Regions from separate parts of the Leisingera caerulea DSM 24564 genome, predicted to be linked through region 3. Evidence: riboswitches for the same ligand, from Rfam matches in the RefSeq annotation. Region 3 holds a riboswitch; each other region holds the start of a gene.
What was found. A riboswitch is a leader RNA that binds a small molecule or an ion and turns the genes downstream of it on or off. The one in region 3 is predicted to bind cobalamin.

Region 1 (7,194 bases), 1.8 Mb from region 3:
CGGACCGCCTTGGGGACTGGCGGGTCCGTTGCCGCCAAGTGCCGGGGCGCCCATGCCCTGCATCGGCACACCGCCGCCGGGACCGGGGGGCGGCGGGGGCGGGGTGTCCTGCAGCTTGCGGATCAGTTCCTCGGGTGAGGGGAGGTCGGCCACATGGGTGATGCGGATCACCGCCATCTCGGCCGCCATCATGGCGTTGGGGGCGGCGGCGACTTCCTCCAGCGCCTTGAGCAGCATCTGCCACATCCGGGTGAGGACGCGCATCGGCAGGTTCTCGGCCATTTGCTGGCCGCGGGCGCGCTCGTCCGGGCTGACGGTGGGGTCTTCGGCGGCGTCCGGAGTGATCTTCACCACCGAGACCCAATGGGTGATCTCGGCCAGATCGCGCAGCACTGCCAGCGGGTCGGCGCCCTCTGCATACTGGCCTGAAAGTTCTGTCAGAGCCGCTGCCGCGTCGCCGCGCAGGATCATGTCCATCAGGTCCAGCACCCGGCCGCGGTCGGCAAGGCCCAGCATGGCGCGGACCTGATCGGCGGTGGTTTCGCCCGCGCCGTGGGAAATCGCCTGATCCAGCAGCGAGGTGGCATCGCGGGCGGAGCCCTCGGCGGCGCGGGTAATGAGCGCCAGCGCGTCCTCGGCAATTTCGGCGCCCTCGGCGGTGGCGATCTTGCGCAAGAGGGAGATCATCACCTCCGGCTCGATCCGGCGCAGGTCGAACCGCTGGCAGCGCGACAGCACCGTCACCGGCACCTTGCGGATTTCAGTGGTGGCGAAGATGAATTTCACATGCGCGGGCGGCTCCTCCAGCGTCTTCAGCAGCGCGTTGAAGGCGGAGGTCGACAGCATGTGAACTTCGTCGATGATATAGATCTTGTAGCGGGCGGAGGCCGCGCGGTACTGCACCGAGTCGATGATTTCGCGGATGTCGTTCACGCCGGTGCGGGACGCCGCGTCCATCTCCATCACGTCGACATGGCGGCCTTCCATGATCGCCACGCAATGCTCGCATTTACCGCAGGGATCGGTGGTCGGGCCGCCATTGCCGTGTTCGCCGACGCAGTTCATGCCCTTGGCAATGATCCGCGCGGTCGTGGTTTTGCCGGTGCCGCGGATGCCGGTCATGATGAAGGCCTGAGCGATGCGGTCGGCGGCAAAGGCGTTTTTCAGCGTCCGTACCATCGCGTCCTGGCCCACCAGGTCGGCAAAGGTCTCGGGCCGGTATTTGCGGGCCAGAACCTGGTATTGGGATTGGCCGGTGTCGCTGGGGGTATCGTTCATGATGTCTCGTGCCGGATTCGGTTTGCGGGGCGCCCGCGTTGCGCGCAGGGTATTGAAGCGCAGCCCGTTCGTCCACCGCAGAAGGGGGCAATGCGGAGCAGCAAAAGGGCTTTGGCATTGCGTGGTTAACGGTTAGGCTGCAAGGGCGGGGCAACGCGGGGGAACGCAGGAGCGCAGCGGCTAAGGAGGCGGTATGCGATCTGAAGAAACCTCTGAGCCAGCAGCGCCGGACGAGGCGGCGCAAGCGGGGCTGACCATCCACGCGCTGTCTGCGGGCGGCGGCATTCTGGCGCTGTGCCGGCTGCCGGGCGCCGAAGGCGACTACCGGGGCGACCTGATCCAGATCTATCAGTGGAAACCGGGGCTGGTGCTTTCGATGACCACCGAGGCTGAGCACGTTGCCGCCGGGGCGCCGCGGCTGGGAATTGATATTCAAAGCATGGCGAGCCGCTGGCTGCATCTGCCGGTTCCGGATTTCGGCACGCCGCCGCCGGCGGTGGCGGCGAAGTGGCCGGCGGCCAGCCGGTCGGCGCGGCAGGCGCTGGGCGGCGGCGGCCGGGTGCTGGTGCATTGCCGCGGCGGCTGCGGGCGCTCCGGCATGGCGGTGCTGCGGCTGATGATCGAATGCGGCGAGGATCCGGTGCAGGCGCTGGCGCGGCTGCGGTCAGTGCGGCCCTGCGCGGTGGAGACCGAAGCGCAGATGGACTGGGCCTGCGCGGGACAGGTGGCAGGTTAGATCGAGTAACCTTTCGCCCGGCCGATAGGCCGGGCGCAGCCCTCAGAGCCCGGATAAATACTTGCTCACAGCGCCATCATCTGTTCCGCCTGCCGCGCCTCCGCCGACTTCGGCAGCGCCTCCATCAGCGCGCAGGGGCGGGCGTCCAGGCGGGAGGCGGCAAAGCCGGTGCCGTCGCGGCTGAGGATTGCATCGGCGAACCGGTCCAGGCCTTCGCGCGGGGCGTCCTCACCCACACCGCAGAACAGCCGGATCCGGTCGTGGCTGGCCACGAACTGCGCCGGGCAGTTGCGCGGGCAGCCGTCCAGCGCGGTGGTGCCGGTGATCTCAAAGTCGTCCTGGGTCAGCGGCTTGGCCTTGGTCATCGCCTCGGCCAGCTTGGCGATCATCCGCTCTGCCGCCGGGCAGGGTTTCCCGAGGTATTTGCAATCCGTTGCCGCATAGAAATGCGTTGTGTCCGTCCACATCATATCTGCGCCCTCCGCGCGTGGTGCGGGGAGTTCTGGGGACAAGAGACCGGATGAAAATGCGGGAGACCCGCGGTGCCATCAGACCCTGTCCGGACACCCCGCCCGGGTTCGAGTTACACGTTTGATGGCAGGTCTCCTGACTTGCGGGTCGCAGCTTTCCCGATCCTTCCCGGCCTCGTATCAGACCAGTGGCTCTATCGGGGTCGCTCGCCGCTTACAGTTGCGGGGGCAGTCGCGGAGTTGGCCTTGCCTGGGGCGGGGCCGCACCGTGTTCCCTTTTCATCCCGGACACAAGATTCTGTGGCGCGGGAACCATCACCACAAGCGGTAGCGGTTCGCCTGCCGAGTCGTCAATCGTTTTTCTGCATCTGCATCTGTGTGTGCAGGCCGCGGATCACGTCAGAGTCGCGCCGTACCCGGGCCAGCTGCCAGCCGCCCTGCAGCAGGATATAGAAGTTCTCTGCGGCTGCGCGGGCCTCAGCCCGGGGCAGGCCCAGGCGGTGGGCTTGGCGGGCGGTGGCGGCGATCCAGCTTTCGAACAGGTCCGCGGCGTGCTGGCGGAAGGCGTCGTTTTCCGGCCCGGCGAACAAGGTCGCAGAGACCGGGCAGCCGCTCCATCTGCCTTGCTTGTCGAAGAGTTTTGCCAGCTTGTAGCAGACCGTCTTGGCCCCGGCCGGAAAGCTGGGGGCGGGGCCGAAGGCCGCGTCGATCAGCGCTAGCATCTGGTCCGAGGCCCATGTGGCCGCCGCCAGCGCAAGGTCGGACTTGCCGTTGGGGAAATGGTGGTAGAGCGATCCCTTCGGCGCTTCGGCAGCGGCCAGAAGCTCTGCCAGGCCGGTGCCGGCGTAGCCCTTTTCGCGGAACAGGCTGGCGGCGGCGCGGATCAGCCGCTCCCGGGTCGGGGCCGGGCTGCCGGGGGGCGGGCTGGCTGTCGTCACGTCAGTCATGGCGGTAGCTTGACAGTATTAGACCAATTGGTCCAGTCAGGAAGTGGACCAATTGGTCTAGGAGGCTGCCATGCTGGACAGACACGCAGAACATACCGCCGGTATCCGGGAGGAAGAGCTGCGCTTTGCGTCCGGGGATGCGTTGCTGTCGGGCCGGCTGTACCGCCCGGACGGGGCGGCGCGGGCGGCGGTGGTGCTGAACGGCGCAACCGGGGTGCCGCAGCGGTTTTACCGGCATTTCGCGCGCTGGCTGGCGGCAGAGCAGCAGATCGCCTGCCTGACCTATGACTACACGGATTTCGGAGACTCGGCGCGGGGACATCCGCGCCGGTCCACTGTCACTATGGCCGATTGGGCGCTGGCGGATCAGCCCGCCGCCCGGGCCGAAATGCGGCGGCACTATGCGGGCGTGCCGTTGTGGGTGATCGGCCATTCGCTGGGAGCGATGCTGATGCCCCTGCAGGACGATCTTGAGGACGTCGCCCGCATGATCGTGGTTGCGGGCGGCTTGGTGCATCACCACGATCATCCCTGGCCCTACCGCGCGCTGGCGCTGGCTTTCTGGTTCGGCCATGTGCCGCTAGCGGCCCGTGTTCTGGGCTATCTGCCCGGGCGTGCGGTGGGGTTCGGGGCCGACTTGCCGGCGGGAGTCTATTGGCAATGGCGGCGCTGGTGCACCACGCGGGGCAGCTACCTGCCGGAAACGGGGCGGGGCCTGCCGCTGCCGCGCTGGAAAGAGACCGGCATCCCGGTCGACCTGTTTGCGGTGGCCGATGATGATGTTGTGCCGCCGCCGGCCGTGTGGCGGCTGGGTGAGGTATTTGGCGGTGCTGCGCAGCACCGGACAGTGCTGGCTCCGCGGGAACTGGGGCTGAAGGCAATTGGCCACCTTGGGGCGTTTGCCCGGGAAAATGCCGCGCTGTGGCCGCGGCTGCTGCCGCAGGGCTGACCCGGTTCTGGCGCCGGGCGGCGGTTCAGGCGCTGCGGTTCAGCCGGTCTTCGGTGAGCTTGGCAAATTCGGCCAGCCGCAGCTTGAACCGGCGCGTCAGGTTGCTGCGCGCGAGTTTCAGGGATTGCACCAGCAGGCGGCCGGTCAGGTTGCTGGGCGACAGCTTCAGCTGCACCGACATCCGCGTCCGCTGCGGTGAAAGCGCCAGCAGCTCGATTTCCATCCGCCCATCAATGCCGCTGCCGCTGCCAGTCAGAGCCAGCCCGGTAACCGGCGTATAGGAAGCCAGCGTCAGCCGGATGTCGCGCGGCTTGCCGCGAAAGTCGAAGTTCAGATCCCAGGCCAAACCGTTTTCGGGTTGGGCGAGGTCGCCGGTGCGCTGCAGCTCGACGCCGCGGCGCAGGGCAGAGCGTTCCAGCAGTTCAAAATCGGAGATTGCGCCGAAAACCTCTGCAATCGGGGCTTCGATGTCTTCGTTGCTTTGAAACTTCATATCTGCCTGCCTCAGCTGCGCCGCCTGATTTCGGGTCGTTTTGCGCCAATATGCGCGTTAATTCAGCGTGTCCGCAAGCCAGTTCTTCAGCAGGAAATGGGCAATTGCCCCCTCCCGAGCGGGCTTCAGCACCGGGTGATCGCCCGCAAAGACTGTCATCATCTCCTGGCGGCTGACCCACAGCGCGTCTTCGATCTCTGACGGGTCGATGGTGATTTCACGGCTCAGCGCTTCGCCGGCGCAGCCGAACATCAGCGACATTGGAAAGGCCCAGGGCTGCGAGGAAAGGTAGCTGACGCGGCCGACCCTGACGCCTGTTTCCTCCAGTACCTCGCGGCGCACCGCGGCCTCCAGTGTCTCGCCGGGTTCGACAAAGCCCGCGAGCAGCGAATACATCCCTTCGGGCCAGCCGGGGGAGCGGCCCATCAGCACGGAATCCCCATGGGTGATCAGCATAATCACAACCGGGTCGGTGCGCGGGAAATGCGGCGCCTTGCAGGCCGGGCACACCCGTTGCCAGCCCGCCTGCGCCACATCGCTGGGCGCACCGCAGCAGGCGCAGAACCGGTGGCTGCGGTGCCAGGCCAGCATTGCCTTGGCGGTGGAGGCCAGCTCGGCCTCCAGCGGTGTCAGGCGGGTCATCACCCGGCGCAGCTCGGCAAACACATGGGTGTCCGGCAGATCCGGGTGCTGCTGTTCGCTGGCATCGGCAAAGCTGTTGAGCGCGTCCTTATCCAGGCCTTCTGGCTTCCAGCCGCTGATGTCGCAGGTAAAGCAGGGGGTGCCGTCAGGCGTGAGGCCAAGGAACAGCGCCGTGTCCCGGCGGCCGGCGGCCAGCGGATGGTGAGCCGCGGTCCAGGCCAGGCCGCAGGGCAGGCCGGCGTCTTCTGCGCGCCGGGTCAGCGGTTTGCCGCGCCACATCAGCAGCACCTGGGACTGCGGGCTGTTCCAGGCGGCGTCCAGCGCTGCCGGGTCGGTGCGCAGATGCGCGGCACGGTCGAGTCCACCGCCGCCGCCGAAAGTCACCTGTTCTGCGCGTTTCATGGCGGCTCTCCTTTGACTGGCGGCAGGCTGCCGCGGCTGCCGGATGAAATGATGCAATCCATGACAGTGTGACGCAGGCGGTGCCAGCATTCCGCTGCGATCTGCGCTTGCCTGTCGCTGCGCCGCCACACCTTCCCGGCCGCCGCGGGGGCTTTTGCCTGCAAACCATGAGGCAACTGTGCCGCAGGGCAGGGGGTGGCGCGAAAAAGTTAACAGGCCGCTTAAAGGAGTTATTGCAAATCCTTAGAACGCTGATTCAAATGGCCGACAATCAAGAATGGCACCGAATGGTGCGGAAAGAGCGGCGGGCAGGCGGTGTCAGCAGAGATTCGGACATGACAGGCGGGGCAGGGGCTCCGGAGGCCCGGCCCGCTGGGGTGCTGCACGTGCTGGCGACCACGGACCTGCACTGCAACCTGCTGAGCCACGACTACTATGCCGACCGTCCGGACCCGGCCATTGGCCTGTCGCGGGTGGCCAGCCTGATCGCCCGGGCGCGTGCTGACGCGGCTGAGCAGGGCGCGGCCTGTATTCTGGTCGACAATGGCGATGGCCTGCAGGGGTCGCCACTGGGCGATATTGTGCCCGGTTCCAATGGGCCGCATCCTCTGGCGCGTGCCTTTCAGGTGCTGGAATATGATGCGGTCGGCCTGGGAAATCACGATTTCGATTTCGGAGTGGAGGCGCTGTCGGAGGTGCTCGGAGACGTGCGGTGCCCGGTTTTGTGCTCCAACCTGACTGCTGCGAAACCGGGGATTGACCTGCCGTTCACGCAGACGGCGGTGCTGGAGCGGCAGATCCCGGGCTGTCCCGGCTTGCCGCCGGTCCGGATAGGCCTGCTGTCGGTACTGCCGCCGCAGACGCTGATCTGGTGCGGCAAGGCGCTGGAGGATCAGCTGGCCGCGGCGGGTATCGTGGAAACCGCGGAGGCCCAGTCCCGCCGGTTGAAGGAGCAGGGCTGCGATGTGGTGCTGGCACTGGCCCACACCGGGGTTGCTGCCAGAACCGGGGCGGACCGCAGCGAGAACGCGCTTGAGCAGCTGGCGGCACTGCCTGAAATTGACGCGGTGGTGGGGGGGCATACCCATCTGACGCTGCCGCACCCGGGTCATCCCTTTGCCAAGCCGGTGGTGATGCCGGGCGCGCATGGATCGCATCTGGGCGTGATCAGCCTGGAGCTGGAGCATAGCGCTGCAGGCTGGCAGCCCGCTGGCGGCACCGCCAGCCTGCAGCCGGTGGCGCAGCACGGCGATACCGGCGCATCCGTGCCGCTGGCG
Region 2 (7,194 bases), 1.6 Mb from region 3:
GACAAGGGGTTGACCGGCGACCGCGCGGCCTTCATCCAGCGGGGGCTGAGGCAGTATGACCGCTCGTTCCGGCGCAAGCTGATCCTCCTGGTCTATATCGTTCCGCTGGGAGCCATCGCGCTTCTGGTCTATGTCATTAACTTTATGTGAGGAGCTGTCCCGTGCGTTTCATCAAATGGGCCTTCCTGATCACCTTCTGGGTGCTGTTCGGCGCCTTCCTGCATTACACGCTGCCGCAGTATGACGTGGTGCGCATCGTCAATACCTATGAGGAGCGGCAGGAGCTGAACGACTGGACCCGCATTTTCTGGTCCAAGCCCGACGACCAGTCGGCGCAGCTGATCAACCGCGATGTGCAATTCATCCAGGGTGTGCGCCCCAGCGGCCGCGCCATTGTCTACCGCAACGAGGACACGGGCTGGAGCTGGCCGCCCTATTTCAAGTTCGACACAGCCAATCTGTACACGGACGCCAATGACAGCATCTCGACCAGGGCCAACCCGGAGTGGGTGGCGGTGACTCATTACGGCTGGCGCAACGAGTTCCTGTCGATCTTCCCGAATGCGGTGTCGATCAAGCCGGTGGCAGGGCCGGAGGACAAGCCGACCAATTGGTTCACGATCATCTTCCTGGTGCTGCTGGCCGCCATCCTGTGGGCCATCTACGTGCGCTGGCGCCGGTTCCGGCGGGCGCGGATCGAGCCGATGATCGAAAGCGCGGAGGACAGCCTGTATGCGGCGGGCGATGCGATCGCCGAGCGCAAAGGCCGGTTCCGCCGCTGGCTGGACAGCTGGAAATCGAAGTAAGGAGAGGCCGCTGGTTGGGCGGCTCTGAAAGACGAAAGCGGATGCGCGGGCCTCGATGGCTCCGCGCATTTTTTATTCAATACGGTCAAGCACCCAGTTTAGAGCCAGTGTGAATTTGTCAACTGACAGCGCCCCTGCCGGTGCCGCGGCGGCGGCAAAGGCGAACCCGTGTGTGTAATCCACGAGCAGGCAGAGAAGGGTGCGGGCCTCTGCGCCCTTCACGCCTGCGGCGGTGATTTCCGCCTCGATCAGCCGCGTCAGCCCGGTCAGGGAGGGGCCGATCAGGGACGGATTTTCCAGGATGCACTTCGCGAGTTCCGGGTGCCGGGTCACCTGGGTGCAGTAGCGTGTCATCAGCTCGCGGAGCCGCAGCTTGGGCGTTGCTGCTTCTGACGGGGTGTCTGAACCTCCAAACGCTTTTGCCACAAGGCTGGCGATCATCTCGTCCCGGGTGCCGGCGTGATGGGCCACCGCCATCGGGGTGACGCCAAGCGCATCTGCAAGCGCCTTAAAGGTCAGGGCCTTGCTGCCGCCCTCGTCGAGCAGCTGCATGGCCTTATCCAGCACATCATCCTTGCTGAGGATCCGGCTGCCCTTGGGTGGGCGTCCCATGCGCGGGGGCATTGGTCAGACCACCCGGAACTTGCTCTGGACCATGCCGGTGGGAAGGATGCGGGAGCTTGCCACCTGGAGGTCGATGTCCTGGTCGAGGCTGCCGAACAGCGGGATGCCGCTGCCGATCAGGATCGGAACCGTTGTGATGGTCAGATCGGCGATCAGCCCCTGGCGCAGGAAAGACTGCACCAGCCGCCCGCCGTCGATGTAGGCGCGGGTCCAGCCCTCTTTTTGCAGTTCCTGCATCAGGTCTGCGGGTTCAGCGGTGCTGAGGCGCACCTTGTCCTTCAGCCCTTCGGGAATGTCCTGTCCGGTCAGGCTTCTGCTGAGGACCACAACCGGCTTGCTGTAGGGCCATTGGCCGAATTCCAGAAGGGTGCGGAAGGATCCTGTTCCCATGACCAGCCCGTCGACGCTGTCCATGAAGGCGGCAAAACCGCCATCGTCGTTTTCGGTAGCGGGCTGTTTGGACAGCCAGTCCAGTGAATGGTCCTGGCGGGCCACGAAGCCGTCGAGGCTGGCGGCGATGAAGACGTGTCCGGTGGTCATCGGCCGCTCCTGTGCTCTTAAAAAACTATACGGCATATAATTAATCGCGCTTCGCGTTCCAAGAGGCCGGCGCAAGATACGCTGCCTGCGAATCGCTTCGGATTGGCCGGTGGCGCCTAACCGCATGAAAGATAAGCGCTTGCCGCAAACAGACTGGCGGATGCCGGTTTGAGATTCTGGACACCCCTGTCCCTGCTGGCACGGCAAACATGCATGTCTTTTTCCGGTTTTGGCGGGTCGGATTTGTCTCCGCCCTTACGCCGGGATTAGGGCAATTTGCGCCTCAGCAAGGTGCCGCCCCTTGGGGCGGAGAATTGGGAAGCTGGTGAAATTCCGGCACTGCCCCCGCAACGGTGACCCCGGGCAAGGCATGGCGAGAAACCACTGAGGCCAGAGGCTTCGGGAAGGTGCCAGGCCCCGCCGCCGAATGGCCCCGGGACAGTCCGGAAACCAGCCTTGCCCTAGAAACGTCAACCGCGGGCGGCGGCGGGGCGGTTGCAGGCGCGTGGCCTGCAATCTCTCTATCCATGCCCGCAGCCAAGCCAACCTGCCGCGGGGATGCGGCAAAGGAGAGAAGCAGATGCTTCACGACAGCGACATTCTGGCCAAGCTGATGGCCCGTCAGAAAAACTATTCCCTGGAACAGGCGTTTTATACCGATCCGGGCGTGCTGGATCTGGACATGCGGCAGATCTTCTACCGTGAGTGGCTGTTTGCCATTCCCGCCTGCGAAATCCCGAAGGCGGGCAATTTCGTGACCCATCAGGTGGGTTCCTACAATGTTATCATCGTGCGCGGCACCGATGGCGAGGTGCGCGCCTTCCACAACGCCTGCCGCCACCGCGGTTCGGTCGTGTGCAAGGCGAAGAAGGGCAACGCGCCCAAGCTGGTCTGCCCCTACCACCAGTGGACCTATGAGCTGGACGGCTCGCTGTTGTGGGCGCGCGACATGGGGCCGGATTTTGATGCCTCCAAACATGGGTTGAAACCGGTGCATTGCCGCGACCTGGCCGGGCTGATCTATATCTGCCTGGCAGATGAAGCGCCGGATTTCGATGCTTTCGCAGACGTGGCCCGCCCCTATCTGGAGCCGCATGACCTGAGCAACGCCAAGGTGGCCTATGAAAGCTCGATCATCGAGAACGGCAACTGGAAGCTGGTCTGGGAGAACAATCGTGAGTGCTATCACTGCGGCGGCAACCACCCGTCGCTGTGCCGGACATTCCCCGAAGATCCCTCCGTCACTGGTGTTGAGGGTGGTGAGACCCCGCCGCACCTGCAGAAGCATTTCGACCGGATCGAGGCGGCGGGCGTGCCGGCGCAGTTCCAGATCAACGCGCGCGGCCAGTACCGCGTGGCCCGGATGCCGCTGAACGAAGGCGCTGAGAGCTATACCCTGGATGGCAAGGCGGCTGTTGCCAAGAAGCTGGGTCGGGTGCCGTTCGCCGATGCGGGCACGCTCTTGAAGTTCCACTATCCAACCACCTGGAACCACTTCCTGCCGGATCATTCCATCGTGTTCCGGGTGACCCCGATCAGCCCCACTGAGACCGAAGTCACCACCAAATGGCTGGTGCACAAGGACGCGGTCGAGGGCCAGGACTATGACCTGAAGCGGCTGACCGAAGTCTGGGTTGCCACCAACGACGAGGACCGCATCGTGGTCGAGGACAACCAGCGCGGTATCAACTCGCCCGCTTATGAGCCCGGCCCCTATTCGGAAGTGCAGGAAAGCGGTGTCATCCAGTTCTCCAACTGGTATGCCGAGCACCTGACCCGCGCGCTGACCGGCCGCCACCTGATCGCGGCGGAGTGACGGCATGGGACTGCAAGCCAATTTCGAGACGCTGGACGAAACCCTGGCGTGGAAGGACGACGAGATGCTGGAATGCGTCTCGGTCGTGCCGGAGGCGCCGAACACCGCCACCTTCAGCTTCCGCGCGCCCTCCGGCGCGTGGTTCAAGTATCAGCCGGGCCAGTTTCTGACGCTGGAGCTGCCGGTGCCGGGCGGGACCGTCTGGCGGACCTACACCATCAGCTCCTCGCCCTCGCGGCCGCTGTCGATTTCGGTCACAGTGAAGGCGCAGGCCGACAGCATCGGCACCCGCTGGATGCTGGACAACCTGCGCCCGGGCATGTTCCTCAAGGCGTCCGGCCCGGCAGGCGTGTTCACGCTGCCCAAGCGCCCGAACGGCAAGTTCCTGTTCATCTCCGCAGGCTCTGGCATCACGCCCAGCCTGTCGATGACCCAGTACCTGTTCGACCGCGGCCAGTCGCCGGACGTCTGCTTTATCAACTGCGCCAAGCGGCCCAGCGAGATCATCGCGCGTCAGCAGCTGGAAAGCATGGCGTCGCGGGTGCCAGGGATCAAGCTGAACTTTGTGGTGGAGGAGGACGATCCCTATCAGGTCTGGACCGGCTACCGCGGGCAGCTGAACCAGATCATGCTGGGCCTGATCGCCGGTGATTACCTGGAGCGCGAGGTCTACTGCTGCGGGCCCGAACCGTTCATGCAGGCGGTGCGCGACATGCTGAACGGCCTGGGCTTCGACATGGAGAACTACAACCAGGAAAGCTTTGGCGCGCCGGTGGAGACCGAGGCAGACGCGCCCGAGCTGGACGATGTGGTTCCCGAGGAATCCGCAGCCGCCGAGATCACCTTTGCCGCGTCGGGTGTCACTGCCAATTGCACCGAAACCGACACGGTTCTGGCGGTGGCCAAGGCATCGGGGCTCAACATCCCGTCGGGCTGCACCTTCGGCATCTGCGGCACCTGCAAGGTCAAGAAGACCGCGGGCGATGTGCATATGGTCCACAACGGCGGCATCTCGGAAGAAGATGTGGAGGCAGGGTATATCCTGGCCTGCTGCTCCAATCCGATTGGCTGGGTTGAGGTCGAGATCTGACCACAGAAAGGGGCGCGCGCCGGGTCTGGCACGCGCCCCTTTCAATTGCAGGCCCCGATCAGGCTTCCAGTGCCAGCTTGTGCACGTGAATTTCGTTGATCGGGTGGCTTTCGGCGCCGACCACACCCGGGCGGGCGTGGCGGTAGAGCGAGCGCCAGTAGGGCTGGATGATGGTGCCGTCCTCACGCAAGAACGTCTCGATGCCTTCCATGTGGCCGCGGCGGGTGTCGGCGTCGGCAATGGCCGAGGCGGCTTCCAGCATGGAATCGAACTCTGCACTGGCGAGGCCGGTTTCGTTCCAGGCCACCCCGGTCTTGTAGGCCAGCGTCAGCACCTGCACCCCCAGCGGGCGGTGGCCCCAGTCAGTTGAGCTGAACGGGTATTTGTCCCAGTCGTTCCAGAAGGTGTTGCCGGGCAGCACCGTGCGTTTGACCTTGAGCCCTGCATCGCGCATCTGCGCCGCCAGGGCGTCGGTGGTATTGCGCCGCCAGTCGTCGTCGATGGAGATCAGCTCGTGCTCGAAATCGAGCATTCCGGCCTCCTCCATCAGCTGGCGCGCGGCGTCTGCATCGCGTACCGGCGCACCGATATCGGCGTATTCCGGGTGGATCGGGCAGACATGGTGGTTCTCGGCCAGGGTGCCGCGGCCGTCGTAGCCGAGTTCCAGCAGCACCGCATTGTCGCAGGCCAGCGCCAGAGCGCGGCGGACGCGGGCGTCGGCGTAGGGCTGTTTCCCGTCCACCTCGGCGTTGCGGTTGGTGCGCAGCACCAGGGTGTTGGCCGAGACCGACTCGCTGACGTTCCAGCCAATGGAGGTGAAGATGTCGACATATTCGCCCACGGTTTCGTAGGTCATGTCGATTTCTTCCGACTCCGCCGCCGACAGGTGGGTGGCGCCGTCGGTGCCGAAGTCGATGAACTCAATCCGGTCCAAATGGGCGCCTTCACCCCACCATTCATGGTCCGGGTTCTTCTCCAGCACCGCCTTCACGCCGACCTCGTATTCAACCAGCTTGTAGGGGCCGGTGCCGATCGGGTCGGCGCCCGGGTCGCCTGACCAGCCGTCCGGCACGATCGCGGCGGGGTATTCGGTCACCGCCGGGATGATGGTGATGTCGGGGCGGGTCAGCTTCACCTTGAGGGTCAGGTCGTCGACCACCTCCAGCGCGCCCTCGGCGGGGCCGTCGCCAGCCTCGTTCTGCAAGGAGCCCATACGGGCCGCCATTGAGTTGCCTTCCCATTTGCCATTGCACCAGCGGGCAAAATTGTAGGCCACGTCCTTGGCCGTCAGGGTGCCGCGCCCATCGTTCCAGTTCACTCCGGGGCGGATATGCAGCAGGTACTCGGTGGCGTCCTCGTTGACTTCCCAGCTTTCCAGCAGCCGGGGTTCAAAGGTTCCGTCGGCGTTGTACTGCACCAGGTATTCCATATAGCCGCGCACCACATTGCCCAGCTGCGGCCAGTTGAACAGCGGCGGATCCAGCAATGCGCGCACCACTTGCTGGATGCGGATGGTGCCGCCCTCCTGGACATTGGCGGCTGCTTGCACCGGCTGGCTGAGGCCGATCATGCCATAGGCGGCAGAGGCGGTCACACCCAGCGCGGTTGCGCGGCTCAGGAACTCACGCCGGTCCAGTTTGTGTTGCGCAACTTCCCTGGCATGCATCCGCACCGCGGGGTGGAAGGTTTCCCTGTTGTAGTATTTGGTCATTGTCTGGTCCTTCGGTTGAACACATCTGCCCCTAGCATGAAGCAGCGGTGAAGCTTGTAAAGTGCTGGATGGTTGCGCAGCGCGCCCGATCGGTCCGGCGAGGCCTCAGGGCAGACCGCCGGTCTGCCAATCAGACACCTGGATGAGATGGCGGCGATCCGGTCGAAACCCTGCCAAATGCCCCAGCCGAATTTTCCGGCCGGCAGCTCCGTCAGATGAGGATTAACTGACATCCGGTATCCCTGCTTCCTGTGATCTGCCGGTTGCTGCCGCCGGGGGGCGCGGCCTTAACAGAATTTGCGCAGGGCTTTTCTGTTATAAAAACTCTGCCTTTTGCAGTAAGCAATTATTTATGGATGACATTAGCAGCATTAATAGGAAGCTCAGCTACAACCTGGTCGCGCTTCACACGTTCGACCTGGTGGCGCGGCATGGCAACTTCACTGGCGCGGCAGAGGCGCTGGGGCTGACGCAGTCGGCTGTTTCACAGAAGATCAAAGGGCTTGAGACCGAATTGGGCATTGCCCTGTTCCGGCGCGAGCACCGCGGCGTGTCGCTGACAAACGAAGGTGTGCGGCTGCTCAATGTGGTGCGCCCGGCGATGACG
Region 3 (7,194 bases):
AGTCTGTGGTGCTGACCCGCACGCCGGGCCGCGCGTCCTCGATGCCTGCAGGCGAGTCGCTGGAGAATTTTGCCAAGACCGGCGCCACGCTGGCGATCCACCTGTCGATCGGCAATCTGGACCATGTGGTGGACAGCCTCACCCCGCATTACGGTGCCGACTGTCCGGTGGCGGTGGTCTACCGCGCCAGCTGGCCGGACCAGCAGATTATCCGGGCCACTTTGGAGACACTGAAGGACTCGCTCGACGAGAAAATCTCCCGCACCGCGCTGATCCTGGTGGGACCGGTGCTGAAGGGAGAAGGCTTTGACGAAAGCTGCCTGTACTCCACCGACTACGACCGCCGCTACCGGCCGCAAAGCGCCAACAGCCCGTGGTCGAGCTGGAACCATGGGGACGATTAAGGCCATGACAAACTTGAACCCTCCCGGACTGATGATCTCAGCGCCCTCCTCGGGCACCGGCAAGACCACCGTGATGCTGGGCCTCCTGCGGGCACTGGCCGAGGAGGGGCTGACCGTTCAGCCCTACAAGAGCGGGCCGGACTATATCGACCCGGCATTTCACTTGGCAGCAGCTAAGCGCCCCAGTTTCAACCTGGACACCTGGGCGATGGACGGCGGGCTGCTGGATGCGGTCACTGCCCAATCTGCGGGTGCGGAAATCTGCGTCGGCGAAGGCTCCATGGGTCTTTACGACGGCGTGGCAACGCGCGGCCAGTCGGGCTTTGGCTCCTCTGCCGAGACCGCCAAGCGCATGGGCTGGCCGGTTGTGCTGGTCGTCGATGTGGGCGGTCAAGCGCAGTCTGCCGCGGCCACCGCGCTGGGGTTCAAGAATTATGACCCGGAACTGCCCTTTGCCGGGGTGATCCTGAACCGCGTCGCGAGCCCGCGCCATGAACGGCTGACGCGCCTTGGCATGGAGAAGGCCGGGATCAAGGTCCTCGGCTCCCTGCCCCGGCGCGGCGATCTGGCCTTGCCGGAACGGCATCTGGGCCTGATCCAGGCGGTGGAACATCCGGATCTGGAAGCCGCCATCGCAGGCTATGCTTCCTTCCTGCGCGAACATGTGGATCTGGAGGCGATCAAGGCCGCCGCTCTGGCGGGCCAGGCTCCTGCCCCGGCCAGCCTTCCGGCACCGCCCGCGCAGCGGATCGCGCTGGCACGGGATGCGGCGTTTTCCTTCACCTATCCGCATTTGCTGAGCGGCTGGCGCGCAGCCGGAGCCGAGATCCTGCCGTTCTCGCCGCTGGCGGATGAGGCGCCGGCAGCAGATGCCGATCTGGTCTGGCTGCCCGGCGGCTACCCAGAGCTACACGGCGGCACGCTGGCCGCTGCGGAAACCTTCCGCGCAGGCGTGCAGAAGCATGCCGAGACCAAGCCGGTGCATGGCGAATGCGGCGGCTATATGGCCCTGGGCGAGGCGCTTATCGACAAGGCAGGCAACCGCCACCAGATGCTGGGCCTTCTGGGCCTCGTGACCTCCTACGAGAAGCGCAAGTTCCACCTCGGCTACCGCCGCGCCATTCTGCAGGCAGGGATGCCGGGCTTTGGCGCGGGCACTGCGCTGCGCGGCCATGAATTCCACTACTCCACCATTCTGGAAGAACCCGACGCGCCGCTGGCAAACGTCATGGATGCCGACGGCAACCCTGTGCCGGAGACCGGCTCGATCAAGGGCAATGTGACCGGCACCTTCTTCCACCTGATCACGGGAGAGCATGCATGAGCGGTTTCGTGAGCTTTGTGTCCTCCGGCCCCGGCGACCCCGAGCTCTTGACCGTCAAGGCGGTGAAGCGGCTGGAGGCGGCGGATGCAATCCTGTTTGACGACCTGTCGTCCGGCCCGATCCTGAGCCATGCCCGCGCGGATGCCGATCTGGTGGGCGTCGGCAAGCGGGCTGGCCGCCCCTCGCCCAAGCAGGACCATGTGAGCCAGCTGCTGGTCGACTATGCCCAAAGCGGCCTGAATGTGGTGCGGCTGAAATCCGGGGATTCCGGCGTCTTCGGACGCCTTGAGGAAGAGATCACCGCATTGCGCGCGGCCGGCATCGGATTTGAGATCGTGCCTGGCGTCACTGCGGCCTCAGCAGCGGCGGCGGCCGCGAACATCCCGCTGACCCGGCGGCTGACAGCGCGGCGGCTGCAGTTCATCACCGGCCATGACGTGACCGGCGGGCTGCCGGACGATTTGAACATGGCAGCGCTGGCCGACCCGCACGCCACCACCGTGGTCTACATGGGCAAAAGCACCTTTGCCGCGCTGGCGGAAAAGCTGATGGAGGCGGGCCTGCCCGAAGAAACCCACGCGCTGGTGGCGCAGGGGGTCTCGACGCCGGAGCAGAAACTGTTCTGCCACACGGTGGGTGAGCTGCCGTCCGTTCTGCGCGCAATGGAGACCAAGGCGCCGGTGCTGATCCTGTACGGCCCGCTGGCGGATCAGGACATGCCCGGCGCATGACCCCGCCCACCGTCACCCTGTGCCGCACCTGCCGCGACGCGGACCCCGCCCTGCCAGTGCAGGTCGCCGCAGCGCTGGAGGCGGCCGGGGTGCAGGCAAGGCTGCAGCAGGTGGACTGCATGTCCGGCTGCAAGCGGCCGCAAACTCTGGCGGTGCGCCAGAGCGGCAAGACCGCCTATCTGTTCGGAGAGATCACCGCAGCGGACCTGCCGGACATTCTGACCTTCCTGCGGATCTATGCGGAGAGTCCGGACGGCAGCATTGCCGATGCCCGCCCGCTGGGCCGCCTGCGGTTCAAGGCGATTGCCCGCATTCCAGCCGGCATGGGCTGATCCGCCTGCCCTATGACGCTGAAGCACTCCGGATTGGCGGTTTCGTCCTTGACCAGACTCAGCCGCACGGGGCAAAACAATCCGATACGGTGTCTGATAGTGCCTAAGCACTGGGACTGAAACGGGAATGAGGACGGTGGACCAAATTGCGGCACCGAAGCCTCAACCGCCCCCGCGACTGTGAGCGGCGAGCGGCCTTCCAATATCCACTGGCCAAGGCCGGGAAGGAGGATGGCAGCAGCGACCCGCGAGTCAGGAGACCGGCCGTGTGAATGGACACAACTTATGCCGTCGGGTGTGACGGTAAGGAGGACGACAAATGACGACCAAAACACTTAAGGCTTCCGCCGCTGGCTCCACTGTGCTTCCGGCACTGTTTGCCGTGGTTCTGGGGCTGGGGATCATCACGCTGACCGGCCATGTTCAGGCATCTGCCCTGCACGACGCCGCGCATGACGTGCGCCACGCAACTGGCTTCCCCTGCCACTAAGGCCATGTTCAGTCGCATTCTGACCAGCGGCCTGTTCGCTGGTGCTGCAGCAGGGTTGATTACCGCCCTGCTGCAGCTGTATTTCGTGCAGCCCGTGCTGCTCCACGCCGAACTTTACGAGGGCGGCGACCTAGTGCATTTCGGCGCTGACCCCGTAACGGCCCATCCCGACCTGCCCGGCCTGTTCGCTGAGCCCATGCGCGATGGCCTCAGCATCATCTTCACCATGCTGACCTACACCGGCTATGCGCTGGTGATGGCAGCACTGATGTCGGTGGCTGAGCGCCAGGGCCATGAGATCAACGCGCGCACCGGCCTCTTGTGGGGGCTCGCGGGTTTCATCACCTTCCACTTTGCACCCGGCCTGTCGCTGGCGCCGGAAGTGCCGGGTGTGGCCGCCGCGGACATCGGCGCGCGCCAGATCTGGTGGACGATCACTGTTGCGGCTGCTGGGGTGGCCATGTGGCTGATCGCCTTTGGCGGCAACCTGGTGAGCTACCTGATCGCGGCGCTCCTGCTGATGGGTCCGCATATCGTCGGCGCGCCTGAGCCGGAGAGCTTCTCCGGACCGGTTCCGACCGAGATCGGCGCGCTGTTTGCCGCCCGCGCCTTTGGCATCGGCATGGCCGCCTGGGTGCTGCTGGGCGCCTTTACCGGCTACTTCTGGCAGGCTGAAGGCAAGCGCGAACACGCCGCAGCCTAAGCCCGCGCAGTCACTCCCCGCCGGCCCGAACCGGCGGGGCATTCTTTTTCCAGAGGATGACAAGATGTCCCGTTCTCTCGCTCTTTTTGCCATCGGACTGGTGTTCGGCGGCGGCATCGGCTTTGTGATTGCGGCCGGCAATGGCGTGACCTTTGACGGCCACGACCACGGCGACCCGGCGCACCACGGCGGCGGCCATGCCGGAATGGCAGCGCATGACCACTCCCAATCGGTCAGCCTTCCCGCAGGCCCGGACGCTCCCAGCGTTGCCATCCAGCTGCACAAGGACCCGATGGTCGGCTGGAACCTGCAGGTTACACCGCAGAACTTCCGCTTTGCCCCGGAAAACGCCTCCGCTGCGGACGCGGACGGCGAAGGCCATGCGCATGTCTATGTGAACGGCGAGAAACTCGCCCGCCTCTACGCCAACTGGATGCACATCCCCTCGCTGCCCGAAGGGGCTGAGGTGAAGGTCTCGCTCAACACCAATAGCCACGGCGCGCTGCTGGTAGCGGACCAGCCGGTTGAGGCAATACTCACCGTGCCGGCAGGCGGCGAAGGCTCCTGACCGCAATTGCAGGCTTGCAAGGACAACGGCGCGGCTCCATAGGGGGCCGTGTTTTCATGTGAAAGGCCCCGTCATGATTGAGCTTTCCCTGATCGGCATCGGCACCGGCAACCCGCAGCACATGACGCTGCAAGCGATTGAGGCGCTGAACGCGCAGGACCTGATCCTGATCCCCAACAAGGGCGCGGGCAAGGACGACCTGGCAGGGCTGCGGCGCGAGATCTGCAACCGGGCCATCCGGGGTGACGGTCCGAAGATCGTCGAATTCGCCCTGCCGGTACGCGACGAGGCAACCAAAAGCTACCGCAAGCGGGTGGACGACTGGCACGACGCCATCGCCGAGATCTGGTGGCAGACCATCACCGCCAACCTGCCCGAAGGCTGCAAGGCCGGGTTCCTGGTCTGGGGCGATCCGTCGCTGTACGACAGCACCATGCGGATTGCCGAGCGGCTGAAGAAGCTGGCTGAGATACAGCTGACGGTGATCCCGGGCATCACCTCGATCCAGGCGCTGACTGCAGCCCACGCCATCCCGGTCAACGAAATCGGCGCGCCCTTCACCATCACCACCGGCCGCCAGCTGCGTGAAAACGGCTGGCCGGACAGCGCCGATACGCTGGTGATCATGCTGGACGGGGAGTGTTCCTTTCAGGCCATCGACCCGCAGGGGGTGGAGATCTTCTGGACGGCCTATGCCGGGATGGAGAACCAGATTTCGGTCGCGGGCCCTCTGGCCGAAGTGACAGACAAGATCATTGCAACCCGCGCCGAGGCCCGGGCCGCGCATGGCTGGATCATGGATATCTACCTGCTGCGGCGCCGGTGAAAGGCGGGGTCAGCCGGAGAACATGTCCCGGAACCGCCTTTGCGTCTTCGGGCTGTCGAAGGCTTGGAACTTCTCCTCGACCATTGCACGCGCATCCCGCTGGTTCTGGTGCAGTACCGCTATCAGCGCTCCGGCGCTCAGCGCGATCTCCCGCGTTGCCGCCGGACTGCCTGCGAACTTCAGCAACGCCGCCTGCTGGACGGAGCAGTCATTAAAATCCCCCAGCGTATTCTGCAGCCTCTTCAAAGGCTTCAGAACTGCTTTCAGCTCTGCGCTCTCAAACAGGGGTTCAAACAGCTCCATCAGATAGCGCAGTTTTTTGCAGTTGATGCGCAGTTCATGCACCTCGCTGTCCGGCGTGTCCGCAGTAATGCCCGCTGCGATCCGGCAGACCTTGCTGTAGCGTTTCCAGATCAGCTTTTGTGCCAATTGCAACGCCGGGCGCCCGGCCTTCGGGCCCGGCGCGATCACAGCCGTTTCCGCGAATTCCGCCTGAAGCACCATGATCTGCCGTTTGTACCGGGCGCCGGCCAGATACTGGGCGAACCTCTGGTGGCCCTGCTGCCGTTCAGCCTCGAAGGCCCTGAACATCGCGTCCAGCCCCGGGTGCAGCTGCTCCGGCACCCGCGCATAGAACCCTTCGCGCTGCAGCAGATAGACATCCAGGTCCCGCAACCGCCCAGTCGCGTCCATCAGGCCGGAGAACGCCTGTTTCAGCCGCGCGGCGTCCCGGGTGGTGAACACCCCTTTGAACAGGCTCAGCACCGAACGGATGCGGCGGAGCGAAATCCGGTAGTCATGCAGGAATTCAGTATCGTGGTCCGCGGCAATGCCCGGCTCGTTCTGCCGGGCCACGCCAAGGCAGGAGCGGATGATCGCAGCCGCCGCCTCCAGCGCCGGCTGTTCAGGCGTCAGCGGAACCGGCGGTTTCAGCATGTACACCGTCCGGCCCGGCGCCAGCAGCGCATAGAGGGCTCCCGGAACGGCAGGGTCAGCCCCCAGGGCGGCCAGCAATTGCACGGCTGCGTCCCGCGGCTCTCCCGGCTCAGCCAGCACTTCCACCAGCGAAATTGATCCAAAGGCACCAGAGAAATGCCAGCGGAACAAGGCGCCGCGGCCTGCCTGTTTCCAGGTGAACCGATACCGCCTGCGCGCCAGCCGGCCCGAAGCCGCCGGCAGCAGGCAGCGCAGCGGAAACAGGCCGCTCAAGGCGTCCTGCACCGGGCCGGCGCGCAGATCGTGCAGGAAATTGCCCGTGCGTTTGGCGGACTGTGTCAGCACATACCCAGGACCCAGCAGGTGCAGCTTGCTGCCGCGCTCCACCAGCAGCCGGCCGCTGGACCGGACAGAGCCATCAAAGCAGTCCCAAGCCGTGAATTTCGCAAGCTTCCCCTTATTTTGCTTGCGGATTTGCAGGCCGCCCCGGCGCCCCGCCAGCTTCATCGCGCCCTCCGCAGGCGGTTGCAGCAGGAAAAGCTGTCCGGCTTCGGCCATGTCATTCGGGTCCGGCTGGGTTTCTGGAAACGGATCGGGCGCACTGACTGCGCCCACCATCAACCTAGGCCGGAAGCCTGCAGTGTGTAGGGAAAGCCCGAGGGAACGCGCCGGTGGCGTGCAGCGGAGTGGCGGGGAGACAGGGATTCGAACCCTGGGAACGCTCTCACGTTCAACGGTTTTCAAGACCGCCGCATTCGACCACTCTGCCACCTCCCCGGTCCGCCCTGCGGTTTAGGGCGCAAAGCGGAATGAGGCAAGAGGAAATCCATGCCGCAAGGGAAAACTGCAGGCCCCTGTCAACCGCGCGGATTTATGCCGC

Region 1: linked by a shared signal. The riboswitch ahead of CAER_RS0110080 (hypothetical protein) and the one ahead of CAER_RS29320 (CbtB domain-containing protein) in region 3 are both predicted to bind cobalamin.
Region 2: linked by a shared signal. The riboswitch ahead of CAER_RS0111200 (aromatic ring-hydroxylating oxygenase subunit alpha) and the one ahead of CAER_RS29320 (CbtB domain-containing protein) in region 3 are both predicted to bind cobalamin.

What each region holds. Positions count from the first base shown of each region.
Region 1 covers NZ_KI421513.1:588,016-595,209, reverse strand. The annotation lists gene CAER_RS0110090 (DNA polymerase III subunit gamma/tau) at 1-1,278, opposite strand, end outside; gene CAER_RS0110085 (protein-tyrosine phosphatase family protein) at 1,472-2,014, shown strand; gene CAER_RS0110080 (hypothetical protein) at 2,080-2,484, opposite strand; cobalamin riboswitch at 2,594-2,816, opposite strand; gene CAER_RS0110075 (TetR/AcrR family transcriptional regulator) at 2,835-3,431, opposite strand; gene CAER_RS0110070 (alpha/beta hydrolase family protein) at 3,502-4,380, shown strand; gene CAER_RS0110065 (SRPBCC family protein) at 4,406-4,873, opposite strand; gene nudC (NAD(+) diphosphatase) at 4,931-5,917, opposite strand; gene CAER_RS0110055 (5'-nucleotidase C-terminal domain-containing protein) at 6,178-7,194, shown strand, end outside.
Region 2 covers NZ_KI421513.1:812,074-819,267, reverse strand. The annotation lists gene CAER_RS0111220 (hypothetical protein) at 1-150, shown strand, start outside; gene CAER_RS0111215 (DUF1523 family protein) at 162-806, shown strand; gene CAER_RS27920 (TetR/AcrR family transcriptional regulator) at 879-1,418, opposite strand; gene CAER_RS0111205 (dihydrofolate reductase family protein) at 1,434-1,970, opposite strand; cobalamin riboswitch at 2,243-2,443, shown strand; gene CAER_RS0111200 (aromatic ring-hydroxylating oxygenase subunit alpha) at 2,551-3,786, shown strand; gene CAER_RS0111195 (FAD-binding oxidoreductase) at 3,791-4,876, shown strand; gene CAER_RS0111190 (ABC transporter substrate-binding protein) at 4,935-6,587, opposite strand; gene CAER_RS27915 (LysR family transcriptional regulator) at 6,940-7,194, shown strand, end outside.
Region 3 covers NZ_KI421513.1:2,417,208-2,424,401, reverse strand. The annotation lists gene cobM (precorrin-4 C(11)-methyltransferase) at 1-404, shown strand, start outside; gene CAER_RS0118910 (cobyrinate a,c-diamide synthase) at 409-1,728, shown strand; gene cobA (uroporphyrinogen-III C-methyltransferase) at 1,725-2,459, shown strand; gene CAER_RS0118900 (DUF1636 family protein) at 2,456-2,791, shown strand; cobalamin riboswitch at 2,865-3,074, shown strand; gene CAER_RS29320 (CbtB domain-containing protein) at 3,111-3,281, shown strand; gene CAER_RS0118890 (CbtA family protein) at 3,286-3,984, shown strand; gene CAER_RS0118885 (hypothetical protein) at 4,049-4,552, shown strand; gene cobF (precorrin-6A synthase (deacetylating)) at 4,626-5,378, shown strand; gene CAER_RS28220 (CYTH and CHAD domain-containing protein) at 5,388-6,932, opposite strand; tRNA gene CAER_RS0118870 (tRNA-Ser) at 7,002-7,091, opposite strand.